One region of the Isoalcanivorax beigongshangi genome, then DNA from elsewhere that is predicted to be linked to it. Evidence: predicted binding sites of a transcription regulator. Region 1 holds the regulator's gene; each other region holds the start of a gene.
What was found. The regulator LexA, encoded in region 1, represses DNA repair genes until DNA is damaged. The targets are predictions, from matches to a motif close to TACTGTNTANNTANACAGTA.

Region 1 (3,260 bases):
GCCATCCTAAAGGTCAAGGACGGTCCTGCGTTCGGTGCCTCTGCCGCCCTCACCGGCGCCTTATAACATTGGTCGCCCAGGGCACCGCAAGCAGAGCGATTGTGGACAGCAGCAAAAAGCAGGCGCCATCATAGAGCCCCGAATCCATCCAAGGGAGCCCAGTCATGAGCAACGAATACAAGGACGTGCTGGTCGCCATCGACGGCAGCGAAGAGTCCCAGCAGATTCTGGAACGCGCCCGCTCGGTGTGCTGTGGTACCAGCGGCCGCCTGCACCTGCTGCATGTGATCGAGCCGCTGGCACTGGCCTACGGCGCCGACATTCCGATTGATGTCACCGAGCTACAGACCGGCATCATGGATCAAGCACGCACCAGCGTGCGCCGCTATGCGGACACCTACGGCATCCCTGCCGAGCGGGTGTATGTCGAGATGGGCTCGATCGAGAAAACCATTCAGGAAAAAGCCGAGGCGTTGGACGTCGACCTGATCGTGGTCGGCAGCCACACCCGCACCGGCCTCGCCATTCTGCTCGGCTCCACAGCCCGAGGCGTGGTGCCCGGCGCGCGCTGCGACGTGCTGGCGGTGAAAATCCAGAAATGCCGTAACTGATTCAGAGGTGCTGGGGTGTCGCGCGCAGCGGCACCTGGTGCCACTGGCACAGCAGGTCGGCCAGTGCATGAGCCTGCTCATGCAGCGCCAATAGCTCCTGCTCGGTACCGCGCGGGCCGCTGTACAGCGGCAGTTTACGCATCGCCGCCGCCACTTCATGCTGTGGATCGCTCATGCGATACACCTCCAGCGTCCAGCGGATGTTGTGGACCAGCATGCTGTAGAACGCCAGCCGAGTTTGCAGATCGAAGCGCCCACGCTGCTGTAGGTCTTGGAATGGCGCGTAGTCGAGCCGCGCTAGCACCGCTTCGCGGGTGCTGTCGTCCACCCGTACCGTGGCACTGCGCGGCGTCCCGCGCAGCATCGCCAGCGCCCCGAACACCTCACCGGGTGAAATATAGTTGAGTACTTCAGCGGTCACGCCGCTATGCCCGGTCACCACCAGCTGTCCACGCAGCAAGAAGTACAAAAACGGCTCATCCTGCCCGCGCTGAATCACGGTGTCCCCCGGCCCCGCCACCCACAGCTCACATTGCCCCAACAGCGCTTCAAATTGCGCCAAGTCGCGGTGCCTGACCTCGTTGAAAAATGGAATGCCGGAAACCAGTTGGCGGATACGCTCCGCCGAAAACGCTTTAGCGTCGGCCTGATGCATGCTGTAGATCCCCGATTAAAATAGAGTGCGGCCGTCCGCCTTGGCCTGACGTGCAAGGAGTCCGGCGCCCCCACGCCGAACGAATGGCGGCATGCTGCAATGCCGCTGCGGCGATCTCAAGCCACTATCGCCGCGGATGTTGATCCAGCGCAGTCATCCGCACACCGATGACCCGACCAACGCCAACCTGCAGCCGACCACAGGCAAGGCCTCGAACTGACCAAACAACACTGTTCATATCGACAGTGCCTGTGCTAGCATCGCGTCAGTCAATGAGGACAGAGCCATGAGCGAGAAACTGACAGCCCGGCAACAACAGGTACTCGATTGCATTCGCCAGTTCAAAGCCCGCACCGGCATGGCGCCAACGCGCGCTGAATTGGCCGAATTGATGGGCTTCCAATCCAAGAATGCCGCCTCAGACCACTTGCGCGCGCTGGAGCGCAAGGGCTGCATCCGCCTCTATAACGATCGCTCGCGTGGTATCCAATTGCTGCAGCAGGACAACGCTGCGGCCGACGACGAACTGCCGGTGATCGGCCGAGTCGCCGCCGGGGTACCAATCGAAGCGGTGGAGAACGTGGAGCGGTCGGTTCCGGTGCCGGCCGGCATGTTCCGCCAACGCCCCACTTACCTGCTGCGGGTGCAAGGCGACAGCATGAAGGATGCCGGCATTTTCGACGGCGACCTGATTGCCGTGCGCAAGAGCAGCGTGGCGCGCTCTGGCCAGATTGTGGTGGCCCGGCTCGACGATGATGTCACGGTGAAAACGCTGCGGCTGAACAATCGCGGTGCCACTTTGCTACCCGCCAACGACGCTTATGAGCCCATTGAAGTGGAAGCCGATCGGCTGGTGATCGAAGGTATTTTCGTGGGACTGATCCGCGACGCCGGTTAACCGTTGCGGGAGCGGCCGTGTACACTGCCGGCCCGTTCCCGTTGCAAGGTGACTGTTCCGTGCTGGCCGATATTGGCGTCAACCTGACCGATTCCCGTTTCGCCGCCGACTTGGACGCTGTCTTAGCCCGCGCCCGTGATGCCGGTGTGCGCTGGCAGTTAGTCACTGGCACCGACGCCGACAGCAATGCCGCTGCGCTGGCTCTGGCACACGCTCACCCCCAGCTGTTTGCCACTGCCGGGCTGCACCCCCATCACGCCCGTGAGGCAACCCCGTCGTTCTGGTCTGAATTGGCAGCCATGCTGGCCGATCCACGCATCCGCGCAGTCGGTGAGGCCGGACTGGATTTCAATCGCGACTTTTCTCCCCGCCCGCAGCAGGAGCAGGCGTTCATCCGCCAGCTGGAGTTGGCGGCACAGAACGGCAAACCTGTGTTCTTGCATGAGCGGGATGCCCACGAACGCTTTCTGCCGATCCTGCGCGATTTCCGCGACCACCTCAGCGGCGCCGTAGTGCACTGCTTCACGGGCAGTCGCGAGGCACTATTTGCTTATCTCGATCTCGATTGCCACATCGGCATCACCGGTTGGATTTGCGATGAGCGGCGTGGCCAGGCGTTGCAGCAGATCGTGCATAACATTCCCGACGCGCGCTTGTTGGTAGAAACCGACGCACCCTACCTGCTGCCGCGCACTCTCACCGACAAGCCACCGCAACGCGGCCGCAACGAGCCGGCACTGTTGCCTTGGGTGGTGGCAGAAGTGGCGCGCCACCGCCACCAGAGCAGTGCCCAGGTGGCGGCCTGCAGCTACGCCAACAGCGTGGCGCTGTTCGGCATCGACGAGTCAGCGCTGAACCAAGCGCTCGCGCACATCCAGTAATCCGAACGGCCACGCCAGCTCATGCCCTTGGTAACGCAGTACCGGTATGCGCTCGCCGTAGTCGGCGATCAGTGCGTCATCTTCGGCAATGTCGATCCGCACCAGCGTCGCCTGCGGCCAAGCTTGCAGCACCAATTGCTCGGCCCGTTCGCACAGATGGCAGCCCAGAGTAGTGAGCAGCTCAATCTCCATGGCTGATCCGGAAGCAATAGTGA
Region 2 (3,260 bases), 500 kb from region 1:
TGCCCACCGAAACCGTGGACCGACAGCGCGTGGTGCAGGTGGCAGGACTGACGCTGGAACTGCACCACGCCCCCGGCGAAACCGACGACCAACTGTTCGTGTGGCTGCCGCAGCAGCGCACGCTGCTACCGGGCGACAACTTCTACCGCGCCTTCCCCAACCTCTACACGCTGCGCGGCACTCACCCGCGCGACGTCGACCAGTGGGTGGCCAGCATCGACCACATGCTGGAATTCCCAATCGAGCACTTGGTGCCGTCCCACGGCCGGCCACTGCACGGCGCCGAGGCGATCCGTAGCGCGCTCACCGACTACCGCGATGCGATGCAATATGTGCACGACCAAACGGTGTACTGGATGAACCGTGGCCTCACTCCAGAACGCATCGTTGAGCAGGTGCAGCTGCCGCCGCAGCTGGCCGCGTCACCTTACTTGCAACCGTTCTACGGTCAGGTGGACTGGTCGGTGCGCGCCATCTTCGACGGCTACTTGGGTTGGTTCAGCGGCGATGCCACTGATCTGGCACCGTTGCCGCCAGCAGAACGCTCCGCCTTGCTGGCGCAGTTGGCCGAGCGCGACACCCCCCTCAAGCAGGCGCTGGGCGATGCAATTGCCGCGCAGCAATGGAGCTGGGCCTTGCAGCTGGCGCGCGCGCTCAACGATTTGAATCAACAGGATCAACAGGTCCGCAACTGGCACGCGCACGCGCTGACCCGGCTCGGCGAGCAGAGCCAAAATGCCAACGCCCGCCACTACTATCTGACCCAAGCGGAAGAAGTGCTCAACGGTTTGCAACCCGGGGTGCGCACGCCGGTGGAGGCGGCCACCGTGCACAGCATCCCGCTGGCGCAATTGTTCACCTCGATGCGGGTGTCGCTGAACGCTGAACGCGCCGGGCAGCGCCAGCTGACGGTGGCGTTCGAATTCACCGACTCAGGCGAGGCCTGGCACCTAACGCTGCGCAATGGCGTGCTGGTCGTGAAGGAAGGCCGCACCGAGCGGGCGGACATCCGCCTTGCGTTGCCGGCCTGGCTGTGGAAGGAGGTCAGTGCCCAACTGCGCAACCCCGGCGTCGCTTTCCTGCGCAGCGATGTGCGGCTACAGGGATCGCTGGCAGAGCTGGTGGGTTTCCTGCGCTTGTTCGACCCGATGCAGTGACCGAACGGGGCCTGTGTTGTCGGCACAAAAACAGGCCCCGTGCCCGCACCACCGTACCTGTTTCGCCATACCGCTTTACCCGGCGCCCCGCTTCTCCGTATCATCCAATACTGACCTTTTGGACAGTGAATTTGGAACCATGGAGCTGATCGCCAAACTCTCGTTGCTGGCCGATGCCGCCAAGTACGACGCCTCCTGCGCCAGCAGCGCGGCGCCGAAGCGCAACTCGCGCAACCGCGAGGGCCTCGGTGCGTCCACCGGCGGCGGCATCTGCCACAGCTACACGCCGGACGGCCGCTGCGTGGCGTTACTCAAGATCCTGCTGACCAATTTCTGCCTGTATGACTGCCAGTACTGCATCAACCGCCGCAGCAGCGATGTGCCCCGCGCCCGCTTCAGCGTCGATGAAGTGGTGCGGCTGACGCTGGACTTCTACCAGCGCAATTACGTCAGTGGGCTGTTCCTCAGTTCCGGCATCATCCGCTCGCCGGATTACACCATGGAGCAACTGGTGGCAGTGGCGCGCAGTTTGCGCGAGCAACACCAGTTCCGCGGTTACATCCACCTGAAGACCATCCCCGAGGCGGACCCAGCGCTGGTGGCCGCCGCTGGCCGCTATGCCGATCGCGTCAGCGTCAATATCGAGCTGCCGCGGCAGGAAGGACTGCAGCGACTGGCACCAGAGAAAAGCCTGTCCACCATTCATTCGGCCATGGGGGTCATTCACCAAGCCGGCGAAACCCACCGCCACGCCACCCCCAGCTTCAGCGGCCGTAAACCGGCACGCTTGGCACCCGCTGGCCAGAGCACGCAAATGATCGTCGGTGCCGACGACAGCAGCGATGCGCAGGTGCTGACCACCGCCGAAAACCTGTATCAGCGCTTCAAGTTGCGGCGCGTGTACTACTCGGCCTACAGCCCGATCCCCGGCGCCCCCGGCACCGTGCCGCACCAACCGCCACCGCTGCTGCGCGAACACCGTCTCTACCAAGCTGACCATCTCATCCGTCTGTACGGCTTCGGCGCGGGTGAATTGCTGGCCGGCACCACCACGCTGGCACTGGATCTAGACCCAAAACTGGCCTGGGCGCTCAACCACCGCGACCAGTTCCCGGTGGACCTCAACCTTGCTCCCGAACAGCTGATTGCGCGCGTGCCCGGTATTGGCCTGCGCAGCGCCCAGCGCCTAGTGATGCTGCGCAGGCGACGGGCGGTGTGTTTCGATGATCTGGTGCGACTGCGCTGCGTGGTACGCAAAGCGCAGCCATTCATTGTCACCCGCGATTACCGGCCTTCGAGGGCCGAACCGGAGTCGGCACGCTTGGCACGGCAACTGCGAGACCCGGTGCCAGAACAACTGGGGCTGTGGGGATGAGTCTCGCACCGGTGACAGCATTGCCGCCCAGGCCAGCGACGCACCACTCGGCCAGTGCCGACCGATGAGCTGGACCGGCCACGCCGCTGATTTCAACGCTTGGCGCGATCAGGCGCGGGCGCTGTACCGCGCGCAGCTGCCGCCGCACCAAGTGCATTGGGACGATGCCGCGCAGCCCAGCCTGCTCAGCGACGGCGGCAACTTGCCGGCGCCGGTGCGCGCTGGTCCGCGGGTGCCCAAAACACTGTTAGCACAGCTGGAGCGCGCCGCCGCCTGCCGCATCGAACAGCGCTGGAATTTGCTCTACCGGGTGCTATGGCGCGTCGCCGAAGGTGACCGCAGTGCCATGTTGGCGGGCGATGCCGATGGCAGCCAGCTGGTGCAGCGCCTCACCGCGGTGCGGCGCGAGGTGCACCACATGCACGCCTTTGTGCGCTTCCAGCCCGCTCCCGACGGCCTGCCGCTGGACCTGATCGGCTGGCACCAACCACGCCATCAAATACTGCGCTGGGTCGGCGACCACTTTCACGGCCGCCTTGGTCGTCGCCGCTGGCTGCTGGCCACCCCGGACGACGGTGCCTTGCACGGTGATGGCGAGCAGGTGCATTGGCTGGCACAGTGCCCGCCAGATTGGGCCTCCGCTGCACGCGGCGCTGCCGGCGAAGGCGATCCGATGTGGGAGCGCTATTTCAGCAGTACCTTCAATCCCAACCGCCTCAATCCCCAAG
Region 3 (3,260 bases), 1.0 Mb from region 1:
GCCCATGGCCGGTGCTTGCTTGCGGCGCTGGGTGCTGAGTTTGCGGGCGCTGTCTTGATAGCGCTTTTCCGCCGCCGCCTCGCTGGCTTCCAGTTGTGCCAGATGATCGTCGAAGTGGGTCAGCGTGTGGGCTTCGTCCTGCAGCGAGCGGTGCCGCTCCGGCAACTCCTCCGGGCGCACGCGGTGCTTGCGGGCCAGGGCGTAAACGTTGGACAGCCGCTCTTCAGTGGCAGCCAATCGCTCGGGGTCCACGTCAAGGCGATCCAAATAATGGCGCAGGTCGTCTGCGGCGGCCTCCACCTGCAGCCGTGCGGACTCGACGCTGGCGACGACGTCATTCAACGATGGATCGTCCTCGGCGGCATCGCCAAGCCAGCCTAAGGCCTGGCTGAGGTGATCGTTGATGGTGTGTTCATCCTGCTCGTACAGCAACGCCAGTGATTGCTGACAAAGCCGGATCAGAGATTCGGCGTGGCCCAATCGTTTGTGTTCGGCTTCCAGCTCGGCCAATTCGCCTTCCGCCAGTGCCAGCGCGTCCAATTCTTCCAGTTGAAAGCGCACTAGCTCGATGCGGTCGTGCTGCTCGCGGGACTGGTCGCGGGCACTGGTCAGTGCTTGGCGGGCTTGTTGCCATTGCTGCCACTGGCTGCGGGTCCGGTCGGCCGCGTTGTCGGCGCCGGCGAAACTGTCCAGCAACGCCCGCTGCGCATCGCGGCGCAGCAACGCCTGGTGCTCGTGCTGACTGTGGATGTTGATTAGCAGATCGCCCAGCTCGCGGATGTCGTTGAGCGGCATGGTGCTGCCATTGATCCAGGCCCGTGAGCGCCCGTCCGGGCGCAGGGTGCGCCGCAGTTGCACCTCGTCGCCCTGGTCCAGTTCGCGTTCTTCCAGCCACGCGCGCACCGCCGGCAACTGGCGCACATCGAATGTCGCCTGCACCTGTGCCCGTTCGGCCCCGGCGCGGATCACGGTGCTGTCGGCCCGCTCTCCCAGCGCGAGGCTCAGCGCGTCCATCAACACTGATTTGCCGGCGCCAGTTTCGCCGGTGATCACGGTCAGTCCTGCGGCTGGTTCCAGCTCCAGCTGCTCCACGGTGGCAATGTTGTGCACGCTGAGGTGAGTGAGCATGGTGTCTCTCTGCGGTAGAATGCGCGGCATCAGGCGATGCGGTTTACTGGCCATAAAGCCAGTGTTGTGCATGATAAGGAAACCGCCGAGCCTTGGTAAGCCCCCGCCGTCCGGTGGGGGCCCGCTGCCGTTACTGACGGCAATGCTCTGGATAAACGTGGAATTGTGTCGTTGATGGTTGAGTTGACCGAGCGCAAGCAGCGCCTGTTGATGGCGCTGGTGGAGCGCCATATTCGCGATGGCCAGCCGGTGGCATCGCGGGCGCTGGCCGAGTCCGGTGCCCTCAAAGCGAGTCCGGCCACCATTCGCAATGTGATGGCGGAGCTGGAAGACCTAGGCGTGTTGGCCAGTCCGCACACCTCCGCCGGGCGCGTGCCGACCGATCTCGGCTACCGCCTGTACGTGGACGCGCTGTTGCGTGCTGCGCCCTCGGTAGCGTCCCATACGCAAGCGCTACGCCATGAGCTTGAGCAGCTGATCCCGCTCGACCAGTCACCGAAAGAGTTGGTGCAGCGTGCTTCGCGCGCGCTGGCTGAGCTGACCCGCATGGCCGGGCTGGTGGTGGTGCCGCGCCGCGACGTGGCGACCCTCCGGCAGGTGGAGTTTCTGCCGCTGTCTGACCGCCGGGTGTTGGTGGTGCTGGTGGTGAACCGTGCCGAAGTGCAAAACCGGGTGATCCACACCGACCGCGATTATTCCGATACCGAGCTCAAGCAAGCCTCCAATTACATCAACCGCACCTACGGCGGCTGCAATTTGGACCAGATCTGCGATGGCTTGTTGAGCACCCTGCGCGCAGACAAGGCGCAGATGGATGCCCTGATGCAAACCGCCGTGGACGTGGCTGCCAAGGCACTCACCGGCGATGAAGCCGAAGGCGACTATGTGGTATCCGGCGAAGCCAACCTGCTGGGGCTGGCGCAGGCCGACAACCTCGATCGCATGCGCGATTTGTTCGAGGCATTTACCCACAAGCGCGACATCCTGCACCTGTTGGAGCGCAGTAAGCGTGCTGATGGTGTGCAGATTTTCATTGGTAGCGAAGCTGGGCATCAGGCGTTTGATGAGGTGTCGATGGTCGCGGCACCGTACCAGGTCAATGCCATGACCGTCGGCGTGCTGGCGGTGGTTGGGCCCACGCGCATGGATTACGAGCGCGTGATTCCCACCGTCGACATCACCGCCCGCATCCTCTCTGCCACCCTTGGCAAGCTCTGATCCGGCGCGTCATCGACCCAGCGTCTCTTGAATCCGCGCGAACGAACCCTATATCGTTGCCACCTTTGTCTGGATGGGGCGGGCCCGTGCTGTCCGCCCGCAGTGTGGAGTAGGTCATGAGTGAACAGGAAAAAGCACCGGCGGCAGACGTCGATGTGCCGCTGAACGACGGCGCCGATACCGCCGCAGAGCCCACCGCCGCCACTGACGGCCACGACGGCGAGCGCGCCGCACTGGAAGCCGAGCTGGCCCAGGTGCGCAAGGCGCTGGCCGAAGCCGATGTGCGTGCGCAGGCGGAAATCCAGAACATGCGCCGGCGGGTGGAGCGTGATGTGGCCAACGCCCACAAGTTCGCGCTGGAGAAATTCGCCGGTGAGCTGATTTCAGTTGCCGACACGCTGGAGCGTGGCCTGTCGGCGCTGGACGCTGACAATGAGGCGCTGTCAGTGGCCCGTGAAGGCACCGAGCTGACGCTCAAGCAGCTGCTCGACGTATTTGGACGCTTCCAAATCGTGCAGATCGACCCGCAGGGCGAACAGTTCAATCCGGAGCAGCACGAAGCGATGGCGATGGTGCCGGTGCCCGGCAAAGCCGCCAACGCGGTGGTTGAAGTGCTGGAGAAGGGCTACAGCCTCAGCGGTCGCCTGATCCGTCCGGCGCGGGTGGTGGTGGCGAAGGGCGAATGAGCGCCGGCGGCCCTTGAAAGCGCCGCGCCGACCACCATATAGCGTGCCAGTGACATTCTAATTGCGTTGTACACCATTCAGCTGTGCCAGATTGCCTTCGGGGATCGCCACGGCGTGTAAGGAGAGAAATAGACATGGCTAAGATCATCGGCATTGACCTCGGTACCACCAACTCCTGCGTGGCGGTGCTGGAAGGCGATAAAGTCAAAGTCATCGAGAACAGCGAAG

Region 2: AB5I84_RS04125 (putative DNA modification/repair radical SAM protein) is a predicted target of LexA. The motif match lies at 1,266-1,285, and genes of this name have one in related genera.
Region 3: recN (DNA repair protein RecN) is a predicted target of LexA. The motif match lies at 1,173-1,192, and genes of this name have one in related genera.

Annotation. Positions count from the first base shown of each region.
Region 1 is NZ_JBGCUO010000001.1:1,416,913-1,420,172, reverse strand. Features, by position in the region: gene AB5I84_RS06345 (universal stress protein) at 165-611, shown strand; gene AB5I84_RS06340 (cyclic nucleotide-binding domain-containing protein) at 613-1,266, opposite strand; gene lexA (transcriptional repressor LexA) at 1,553-2,164, shown strand; gene AB5I84_RS06330 (TatD family hydrolase) at 2,182-3,045, shown strand; gene AB5I84_RS06325 (glutaredoxin family protein) at 3,010-3,237, opposite strand; gene rlmKL (bifunctional 23S rRNA (guanine(2069)-N(7))-methyltransferase RlmK/23S rRNA (guanine(2445)-N(2))-methyltransferase RlmL) at 3,227-3,260, opposite strand, start outside.
Region 2 is NZ_JBGCUO010000001.1:918,600-921,859, reverse strand. Features, by position in the region: gene AB5I84_RS04130 (alkyl sulfatase dimerization domain-containing protein) at 1-1,157, shown strand, start outside; gene AB5I84_RS04125 (putative DNA modification/repair radical SAM protein) at 1,297-2,532, shown strand; gene AB5I84_RS04120 (TIGR03915 family putative DNA repair protein) at 2,597-3,260, shown strand, end outside.
Region 3 is NZ_JBGCUO010000001.1:403,932-407,191, forward strand. Features, by position in the region: gene recN (DNA repair protein RecN) at 1-1,128, opposite strand, end outside; gene hrcA (heat-inducible transcriptional repressor HrcA) at 1,303-2,346, shown strand; gene grpE (nucleotide exchange factor GrpE) at 2,463-3,032, shown strand; gene dnaK (molecular chaperone DnaK) at 3,167-3,260, shown strand, end outside.